Regions from separate parts of the Desulfitobacterium sp. LBE genome, predicted to be linked through region 2. Evidence: predicted binding sites of a transcription regulator. Region 2 holds the regulator's gene; each other region holds the start of a gene.

Region 1 (3,259 bases), 3.1 Mb from region 2:
GACTTCCCCCATTTATCTTAGGGAAAGGAAAAGAACTAGCCCCTCTTCCTGGGCCCACTCTTACGCCCTGCCGGAGCCGCCGCCTCTCGCTTGCGGGCACGGCCCTGGGTGGGCCGCTTATACTTATTCTCTTCCCCTTTAAGCTCGATCATCGCATCCCGTATCTCCGCTGCCCGCTCGAAGTCCATATCTTTAGCGGCTAAGCGCATCTCCTGTTCCAGACTTTTGAGCAGCTCAGCCAATTCCTCCGCCGGCATCTTCGCTCCATAGGCTGCTTTTTTCTCTGCGACCTTAGTGGCTTCCGGGATTTCGTAGATTTTCTTGCGAATGGTCTGGGGGGTAATCCCATGCTTTTCATTATAGGCTTCCTGGATGGCCCGGCGGCGGTTGGTTTCACTGATGGCCACTTCCATGGAGCGGGTCATTTGGTCCGCATACATGATGACTTTTCCCTGGGCATTCCGGGCGGCGCGGCCAATGGTCTGAATCAGAGAGCGCTCGGCACGGAGAAAACCCTCTTTGTCCGCATCGAGAATAGCCACCAGGGAAACCTCGGGAAGGTCCAAGCCTTCCCGGAGCAGATTGATGCCCACTATGACATCGATATCTCCCAAACGCAATTCCCGCAGGATCTCCACCCGCTCCAGGGTTGTAATATCGGAGTGGAGGTATTTAACGGCCATATTGAGATTTTTCAGGTAATCCGTTAAATCCTCTGCCATCTTTTTGGTTAGGGTAGTGACGAGCACCCGCTCATCCCGGGCAATCCTTTGGTTGATTTCCCCGATCAGATCATCGATCTGGCCCTTGGTGGGCCGAACCGAAATCTCCGGATCCAAAAGCCCGGTAGGGCGAATAATTTGCTCCACAATCTGGGGGCAATGTTCCAGCTCATAGGGACCGGGTGTGGCGCTGATATAAACCCGCTGAGGGACCAGCGTTTCAAATTCAGCAAACTTCAAGGGGCGGTTATCCAAAGCGGAGGGCAGCCGGAATCCGTAGTCTACCAGAGTGGTTTTACGGGAACGGTCCCCTTCATACATACCCCGGACCTGAGGCAGCGTGACATGGGATTCGTCAATCATCATCAGGTAATCTTCCGGGAAAAAGTGCAAAAGGGTATAAGGAGTTTCTCCGGCCTCCCGGAAGGTTAAATGGCGGGAATAGTTTTCAACGCCATTGCAAAATCCCATTTCCCTCAGCATCTCCAGATCATAGCGGGTTCTCTGCTCTAAACGCTGAGCTTCCAAAAGTTTGTCTTCATCCTTAAACCGTCTGAGCTGCTCTTCCAATTCCTTTTCAATATTCTCAGCAGCTACCAATACTTTATCCCGTGCCGTGACATAGTGAGAATTCGGGAAAATGGAGACATGCCGGCGTTCTCCCAAAATTTCACCGGTAAGGACATTGATCTCGTAAATATGTTCGATTTCATCCCCGAACATTTCGATCCGAACAGCATGCTCACTGGAGCCGGCGGGATGGACTTCCACCACATCTCCCCGGACACGGAAAGTTCCCCGTTCAAAAGCCAGATCATTGCGATCGTACTGAATGGAGATGAGCTTTTTGAGAATGTCATTGCGGTCAATTTCCTGCCCCTGCCGCAGGGAAACCATCAAATCCCGGTATTCCTCAGGGGAACCCAAGCCATAGATGCAGGACACACTGGCCACCACAATCACATCACGCCGTTCGAATAAGGCCGCCGTAGCGGAGTGGCGCATTTTATCGATCTCATCATTGATCGAAGAATCCTTTTCTATATAGGTATCGCTGGAAGGAACATAAGCTTCCGGCTGATAATAATCATAATAACTGACGAAATATTCCACTGCATTTTCCGGGAAGAATTCCTTGAACTCAGTGTAAAGCTGAGCCGCTAAGGTCTTATTATGGGCGAGAATCAGAGTGGGCCGTTGAACTTTTTCGATGATGTTGGCCATGGTAAAGGTTTTTCCTGAACCTGTCACCCCCAGCAGGGTTTGATGACGTCTGCCGGAATGGATACTTTCGACCAGAGCATCAATGGCCTGAGGCTGATCCCCGGAGGGTTTGTAGGGAGCGCGTAAACGGAACTCCATGGGGTGCTCCAATCTCCTTTCTCTTCTAAAATCCTGGTTTATATTCTGCTTGTTCCAGTCTTCAAATCATTCTAAGCAAGATTATACCACTTCTTGCTTAGAAACAAAACAAAAAAGCCGAACATATTTTCGGCTTTTCGCTGTTTTTTACTGGTAATTTTAAGAAGTATCTTTCTCTATTCCCCCTGTTTCGCTTGTTCTGAGCTATTCCCTCCTTGCTTATCCTGTCTATCCCCCTGCTGTCCTTGTTCTCCTTGTTGTTGCTGTTGCTGCTGTTGTTGTTGCTGTTCTTTCAGGAGCATTTCCGGAGGAATGGTACGGACTTGATCATTGGCATTTTTCTCTGTTCCCAAAACATTGCCCTTTTCATCCAGATATTCGCGGAGAATTTCTGTATGAACTTTTTCAGTCACTTTGCTTACCCCTTCGGGCATAACTCCCTGCCCGCCGCTCTGCCCCTGGGCTGAAGAAGAGCCTTCCTGGCCCTGTTCTTTGGACTCTGCATCTTTCCCTTCGCCGCTCTGTTCTTTTCCACTATCTTCATTACTGCTTTTTTCTGTACTTTTTTGCTTCCCTTGACTTTCCGAGCCCTTCGTCTGAGACTCCGATTTTTTCTTTTCCAGCTCTTTTTGAGCTTCGGCTGCTTTAGCATAGCTTTTCTGAATAAGGGCGAGATTTTCTGTCGTCACCGTTTTAACCGGAATGATCTTCGCCGCCACTTCACCTTGATCGCCGGTAATGGATTGTGTTATATCTACGGATTGCTTATCCATTAACTTTTGCGCCCATTGAAAGGCATTAACACCTTGAACATAGGGTGATGTATCAATATCTGCGATCTGACTGCCTGAAGCAATCCTTTGCAAGGATTTGGAATTAGCCTGTCCTCCCATAAGCTGAACTTTATCGGTAAGCTGCATGGATCTGAGCAGTTCATAAGCCAGGGCAAGGAGCTTCTCATTCTTAGCGCAGATGGCCTTCACTTGGCCGGGGTTCTTCTGCAAATGTTCCATAAGGCTTTGCACAGCTATGGTTTCCGATTGGGGAGGATTGGTAATGCTATGTACCGTTATCTTGGGGTTTTTACCCAGCTCTTGCTTAAAGGCCGCCATATTCATTTGAGCGACGGCATCTTCTGCTTCCCCCTGCAGGTAGACGACCTGCCCTTCAGTAAC
Region 2 (3,259 bases):
CGGGGTTCACTCAGATCTCTATGTACCCCAAGCTTTGGGAAGCCAGCGGCATCCCTTACACCGAATTGATCACCCGCTTGATCGAGCTGGGCTTCCAACGCTTCAGAGACAGCCGTTCCCGGAAAATATCCCGTTAGTATATCGGTATACAGCCCTGAAAGCCGTTTAGTCAGCGGAGTTCAGGGCTTTTTTTGTTTAGACTTTTATACTTTATCAATGAAGAAAATGCTTATACTATTCGCCTGCTCTTTTGGTCGTATATCACAACAGTTACCATTGAAACAAGAACAATCACAGCATTTGCGGCAATTGTTCCCGCCCAAGTCATCGTCATGGTGCCAAAGAGGGGAGATGCCGCATTGAACATGGTGTGGAATAATACGCACATAAACACACGGCCTTTTCCGGATATTTTGTAGATTGCCCCGTTGAAAAACCGAAAGGCCATGAGTTGAACTGCAAACATCCAAAAGTTAATGAGGCCCTCACCGTGATTCGTCCCCGGAATGAAGAAGAGAGGGATATGCCATAAAATCCAAATGATGCCAACCAAAAGAGAAGATAGAACAAAGCCATATTTTTTGTCAAGCTCAGGCTGCAATACGTACATCCAGCCAGCTTCCTCCAAGCCGCCGATAATAAGATTACCAGGCAGGGAAAGGAAGAACATATAAAATGGCAGCACCATTGCCGTGCCGCCTGAAACTGCAAGATGTGTCAAAAAATAGAGTGCAAGCCCGGCAACAACGAACAAATAGAGAGAGATGTTATTTTTGGCGTAAAAAACAGTTTTCAACCATTCCTTAAAATCTGCTATTTTGTTATTTTTCTTGAGAACGATATATGAAGCAATAGCGGGCGACAAAATATAGATTGCAAAAGGAATATTCATCCCAAATTGCTGTAACGAGTGAACCCAATTGTGAACCGAATATCCGAATTGCCCAAGTGCAATCAAAGCGCCTGATACAAGATAGGCTATGCAAAATGTCAGCGTCGTAAATTGTATGATGATTTTTTTGTCTATCATGATTTCTTAACCTCACAGTTCCCTTGCTGCCATTGCAAAGTTCGCTCCGCACAAATATAAATTTAATAAATCCATTCTACCATAAAAATCCTGCCTGTCATTGTACTTTCATAATAAAAAAGCAGACATCCACCCACATCAGTGTGGAATGGAGGTCTGCTTTTGCTGTCCCTGTAGTTTATAAATCAGTGTAAAATACGAAATACCCCAATAACTTTGCCCAAGATAGTGACATCCTGAGAGTAGATAGGCTCCATATAAGGGTTTTCAGGTTGCAGGCGAATCAGTGTTTTTTCCTTGTAGAACCGTTTTACCGTAGCTTCTTCATCAATCATGGCCACGACGATCTCGCCATTACGGGCTACTTTTTGCTGGCGTACTAAAATAAGATCCCCATCCATAATTCCCGCATCAATCATACTTTCGCCTTTGACTCTCAGCATGAACACTGTATCTGAGTTAACCACATCAACAGGAAGCGGGAACGTATCTTCGATATTCTCCTGGGCTAAAATAGGCTGCCCGGCGGTTACTTTGCCAATGATGGGGACAAAAACAGTCTTTTTCTCATTAGCATCACTGGAACTGTCTAATATCTCAATGGCTCGAGGTTTGGTGGGATCGCGACGTATGTACCCCTTTTCCTCAATGGTCTGCAAATGCCCGTGAACAGTGGAACTGGACATCAAGCCAACGGCGTCGCCTATTTCGCGGACAGAGGGGGGATAACCCTTTTCTCGAATAACCCGTTTAATATACTCCAAGATATCGGTCTGTCTCTGTGATAAATCTGGATACACCCAATTTCCCCCTTTCATATGTTCTAAACCTATTTTAGCATTAAATATTCTTCTGTGCAAACAAATGTTCGAAAAAGTATTGACGAATCTTCCTGGTCTCCTTTATACTGTTTTCAGGAACTTATGTTCGCATTTATTTGGTTTAACGGGAACATAGAGGGGGATTAATATGAGTGCTTGTTCTTCTTCCGTCCGGAACTACAGAGGCCATTATAGAAGCTATCGGAATTATCGAATGAAACAACTGCAAAGGCAGCTGTGTTCTTATATGCTGCTTTTCCTCATGGTCTTTGGCAGTATGGGCTGGTTCTTCTGGGACTGGAGCCAGGCAAACAGCAGGGTAGAGGACCTTGCTTTCCAGCCGCAAATCGTTCAATCCGGGGACACTCTTTGGTCCTTGGCTGAGAACTCCGACCTGCAAATCGATACCCGTACGCTTGTTCTTAAAATTATGGAATACAATCAGCTCACAGATACTACCATACAAACCGGTCAAGTGATTTATACTCCAATCTTAAAGAATCAGCCTTAGTTATACTTCTAATCCGACCTTTCCCCCCATATTATGCATTGTAGAGAGGGGAGAGATGAATGAGGATGCGCAAAGGCCTTAAACCGAGACAAAAGCACTGGACTTTGTTCCTGAAGCTGCTTGTGGTCATTCTGATCAGCGCAGTTGCCTGGAAGGGCATCCATAAGCCGCCCAAGATCTCTGCTGATATCTATCCTTATCTCACGAATTTGTCTGCTGAACTTGTGCTGCAATGTCAGAAAGAAGGGGAGGGGATTTCCTCTGCAGCTTGGGCGGATTTATTAGCTATACGAAGCACCGTTGAAATAGATGAAGAGCATTACCTCATCCAACAGCTCCAACAGGGCATAGGGCTTCAAGACATTGTTTGGAAAAACACGGAAATCCAAATCAGTGAAGATGTTGTTCAACAAATCCTTGAGAGGCGGCAGATTCTTTTAACTTATCCCTTTTATGAGCCGGGCCGTTTTGCTTTTCCGGTGATGGGTCAGGTCTGGTACATGGATACCTTTGGGGCAGACCGGGAGGGTGGAGCACGCAGACATGAGGGAACGGACATTTTTGGCGCAGAAGGCATTCCCATTATCAGTGTTGGCAACGGCAAAGTTGAGAAGCTGGGTTGGAATCGCCTTGGCGGAGAACGGGTAGGGGTTAGGGGAGAAGATGGCAACTATTATTACTATGCTCATCTAAAGGCTATAAACCCTCAACTCCGGGAAGGCCAAGAGGTTAGGAAAGGGGATTTTTTGGGGACATTGGGACATACGGGGGATGCTCTGACAACTCCGGATCATCTGCACTTTGGTATTGAACTTCCTAATGGCGAGTGGGTGAATCCTTATCCGTTCCTATATATCTGGCAGCAAAGTCAGAGTTAGAAGCAGAACAACCCTATTA
Region 3 (3,259 bases), 4.5 Mb from region 2:
CCTGAGAGTGACCGTAGGAAGCAAGACCTTAGCCAATGGCGAAGTCGAGCTTCGGGATCGCAAGACCGGGGAAGTCCAGCTGGTGAAGGTGGAAGAACTGGCAGGCCGTATCCAGGGAATGATTCGGGAAGCATTAGGCGTTAAGTAAGCGCGATAGCATGACATAATATGAGCGGTATGACCGGGAGGAGCTGTAAAGGCATCTCCCGGTTTATTTTTTCAACCAGCTTTGTTTTCAGGGTTCTTACAATCCTTGATTTAACAAAGTGGGAATGATAATTTTACAATAGTGGATATTAGATAGGAGGTTGGGCTCATGGTGATAAGAAAAGAAGATATTCATGACTTAGTCGAGCGTCTTTCTGAAGATGATCGAAAAACTGTTTTTGATTTCATGCAGTATCTATTAAACCGTTCCACCCAAAAGGAAGAGGGGTGGCAACAAATTAATCAAGCGGACCCGGATGATGAATCTCTAACTGAAGAAGAACTTCGCCAGCTTAACAGTGATGCTGGTTATGTTACGGGGGAGGATGCCAAGCGTGAATTCGGATTACAGGTTGATTTACCGTAAGGAAGCGATTAAATTTCTGGCCAAACAGGACGTTTCTGCCCAAGAGCGTATTGCAAAAGGACTGATAGGGTCTTTTAGTAATTCCCTCTACTGGTGATATCAAGCTCCTGAAAGGTTACAAGAAGGTATATCATCTTCGCGTTGGCTCATACCGCATACTTTTTGAGATCAGCCATACTCAAAGAATTATCTACATTCAGGTAATAGATTCCCGTGGCGGAGTGTATAAATAAGTAAAAGCTTGTTGTCCTTATATTAAGGGAGACCAGCTTTTTTATAGAGTATGGCTTTTGTATCGTAACGTCGATTTACTCATAATCATACCAAGTTGGAAAATGGAGGAACTTTCGCTTGCATGTAGAATATCAGCAATAGCTGATGATTTTTATTGGTAGGTGTGGAGGGAAATATGGGTAGATTGTTTGCTGTTATATTGCTCTTGATTTTTGGAATTATAGGAACATTGTTTAACAACACACATCATCCTTCAGGACGAACTATTGAGGAAGCTATAGAAAGATCCGGGAGGGAGGTTGTGACGATTCTCCATAGAGAGAAAGTAAATGACGGAGAAGTGGTGTTCTATCATAAAGGGATCAATAATGGGGAAGCTCACAGCGTAGCGGCTGGATATGTTCAACGGACCAATAGTGGCTGGAAATGGGTGTTCGGCGGAGAGCATACTGGAATAGATGAAGTAACAGCTCAATATTTTCCCTCTACGAAAGGATATGTGAAAAGCCCCTTTCCCTTAGCGTATGGTGAAAGTCTAAGAGAGGATATCGCTAGTATCGGCGTCCTAACTAAGAATTCAGATATAGAAAAGAAAGTTCGCATTGTCGGCAACGGAGAAGGCAAGATATGGTTTGTCTTTTTGAATCCTTCGGACGGAATATTAACTAAAATTGTAGGTTATAACCAAGTGGGGGAAATAATTTTTTCAAGTGACTATGTTGAACCATAAAGTGGGACCTAAATATAGATTTAGAGTGATATAGGGATCAAAAAGGCAGCGGGCTATTCTTGCGCTGCCTTGATTATTTTAAAAAGATAAAACGATAAAGTTTGTTTTGTGAGAACGGACAATCCCTCTTGCAAGAATGTATGTTCTGTTATATTCTTATCATGGAGGGAACGGATATGGATGTATTTGATAAACTCACGATTTTAACAGACTCCGCGAAATATGATGTAGCCTGCACTTCCAGCGGAGTAGAGCGGAAGGGCAGAGCAGGCAGCATTGGCAATACAGTAGCAGCCGGGATCTGTCATAGTTTTGCCGCAGACGGCCGCTGTATAACCCTGCTTAAAGTGTTGCTGACCAATGTTTGTGTCTACGATTGTAAATATTGCATCAATCGCAGCTCCAATGATGTTCCCAGAGCTGCTTTTACTCCCCGGGAGCTTGCCGACCTGACAATTAATTTTTATCGCCGCAATTATATTGAGGGACTGTTTTTGAGTTCGGCGGTCATAAAAAACTCCAACTATACATCCGAACTACTGATTAAGACCTTGGAACTTTTGCGCCATGAGTACCGGTTTGCCGGATATATTCATGTTAAGGCTATTCCCGGTACGGATAATGAGGTCCTAACCCGGCTGGGCTATCTGGCGGACCGGGTCAGCGTTAATATTGAACTCCCATCTCAGGAGAGTCTGAAGCTTTTAGCCCCCGATAAGAGCAAGGAAGCTATTCTCCGGCCTATGGGCCTCATCAAAGGTAAAATAACGGAAAATACTACGGATCTGATCAAATACCGCCATGCTCCGAAGTTTGTCCCGGCAGGTCAAAGTACTCAGCTTATCGTTGGCGCTACACCGGATACCGATTATAAGATTTTGACTCTGGCGGAGGGCCTGTATAAGAAGTATCAGCTGAAACGGGTCTTTTTCTCGGCCTACATACCGGTCGCTGAACACAGTCTGCTGCCGGCCGTTTCCGTAAAACCTCCCTTGTTGAGAGAGCATCGCCTTTATCAAGCGGATTGGCTCCTGAGGTTCTACGGTTTTGAAGCCCGGGAACTGTTGGATGAAGGCCATCAGAATTTTAATTTGCATGTGGATCCCAAATGCAATTGGGCCCTTAATCACCTGGACCAGTTCCCCGTCGAGATCAATCAAGCTCCGTATGAAATGCTCCTGCGGGTACCGGGAATCGGCGTAACCAGTGCCCGCCGGATTTTGCGGGCACGGAAAATAGCCCATCTGGATTTCGCAGGGTTGAAAAAGCTGGGCGTTGTCCTTAAGCGTGCTCAGTACTTTATTCTTTGCAAAGGAAAAACCTTGGCGGGGCTTAAGGTGGCTCCCCATAATGTGATGCAGGCTCTGATGTCCGAGCGGATCATGGCCGGTCTTCCTTCCCAGGCTCCCCAGCAGTTAGCCTTATTTGAGGAACCGCCCCTTTCCCGAGAGGATGTGATTCAGTGTTTGACGGGGCAACTTTAGTTTACAAATACGACGGAAGCTTTGAAGGGCTTATGTGCTGCGTCTTCGCAAGCTATGAGCATAAAGAAATCCCCCTCGATATTCTTCCGCCGGAAGGTCAGCCTGGCCTTTTTGATATCCTCAAGACTATAGAGACAGATCACCAAAAAGCTCAGCGGGTGTATGACTCCATTCCCATCAGGATCTCCCTGGAAGCACAGGAATTGGTGAAGCTTGGCTTCCTGACCTGTACCCCAC

What was found. The regulator LexA, encoded in region 2, represses DNA repair genes until DNA is damaged. The targets are predictions, from matches to a motif close to CNAACANNTGTTNG.
Region 1: a site for LexA is predicted at 2,203-2,216, ahead of uvrB (excinuclease ABC subunit UvrB). Genes of this name have one in related genera too.
Region 3: a site for LexA is predicted at 1,672-1,685, ahead of DESLBE_RS24490 (putative DNA modification/repair radical SAM protein). Genes of this name have one in related genera too.

The regions. Positions count from the first base shown of each region.
Region 1 is NZ_VLKD01000001.1:3,754,334-3,757,592, reverse strand. It holds gene uvrB (excinuclease ABC subunit UvrB) at 36-2,084, opposite strand; gene DESLBE_RS17885 (substrate-binding domain-containing protein) at 2,261-3,259, opposite strand, start outside.
Region 2 is NZ_VLKD01000001.1:658,642-661,900, forward strand. It holds gene DESLBE_RS03110 (D-alanine--D-alanine ligase) at 1-137, shown strand, start outside; gene DESLBE_RS03115 (CPBP family intramembrane glutamic endopeptidase) at 230-1,030, opposite strand; gene lexA (transcriptional repressor LexA) at 1,216-1,830, opposite strand; gene DESLBE_RS03125 (LysM peptidoglycan-binding domain-containing protein) at 2,000-2,362, shown strand; gene DESLBE_RS03130 (M23 family metallopeptidase) at 2,422-3,240, shown strand.
Region 3 is NZ_VLKD01000001.1:5,173,053-5,176,311, forward strand. It holds gene DESLBE_RS24470 (proline--tRNA ligase) at 1-148, shown strand, start outside; gene DESLBE_RS24475 (hypothetical protein) at 317-574, shown strand; gene DESLBE_RS24485 (hypothetical protein) at 984-1,538, shown strand; gene DESLBE_RS24490 (putative DNA modification/repair radical SAM protein) at 1,715-3,022, shown strand; gene DESLBE_RS24495 (TIGR03915 family putative DNA repair protein) at 3,001-3,259, shown strand, end outside.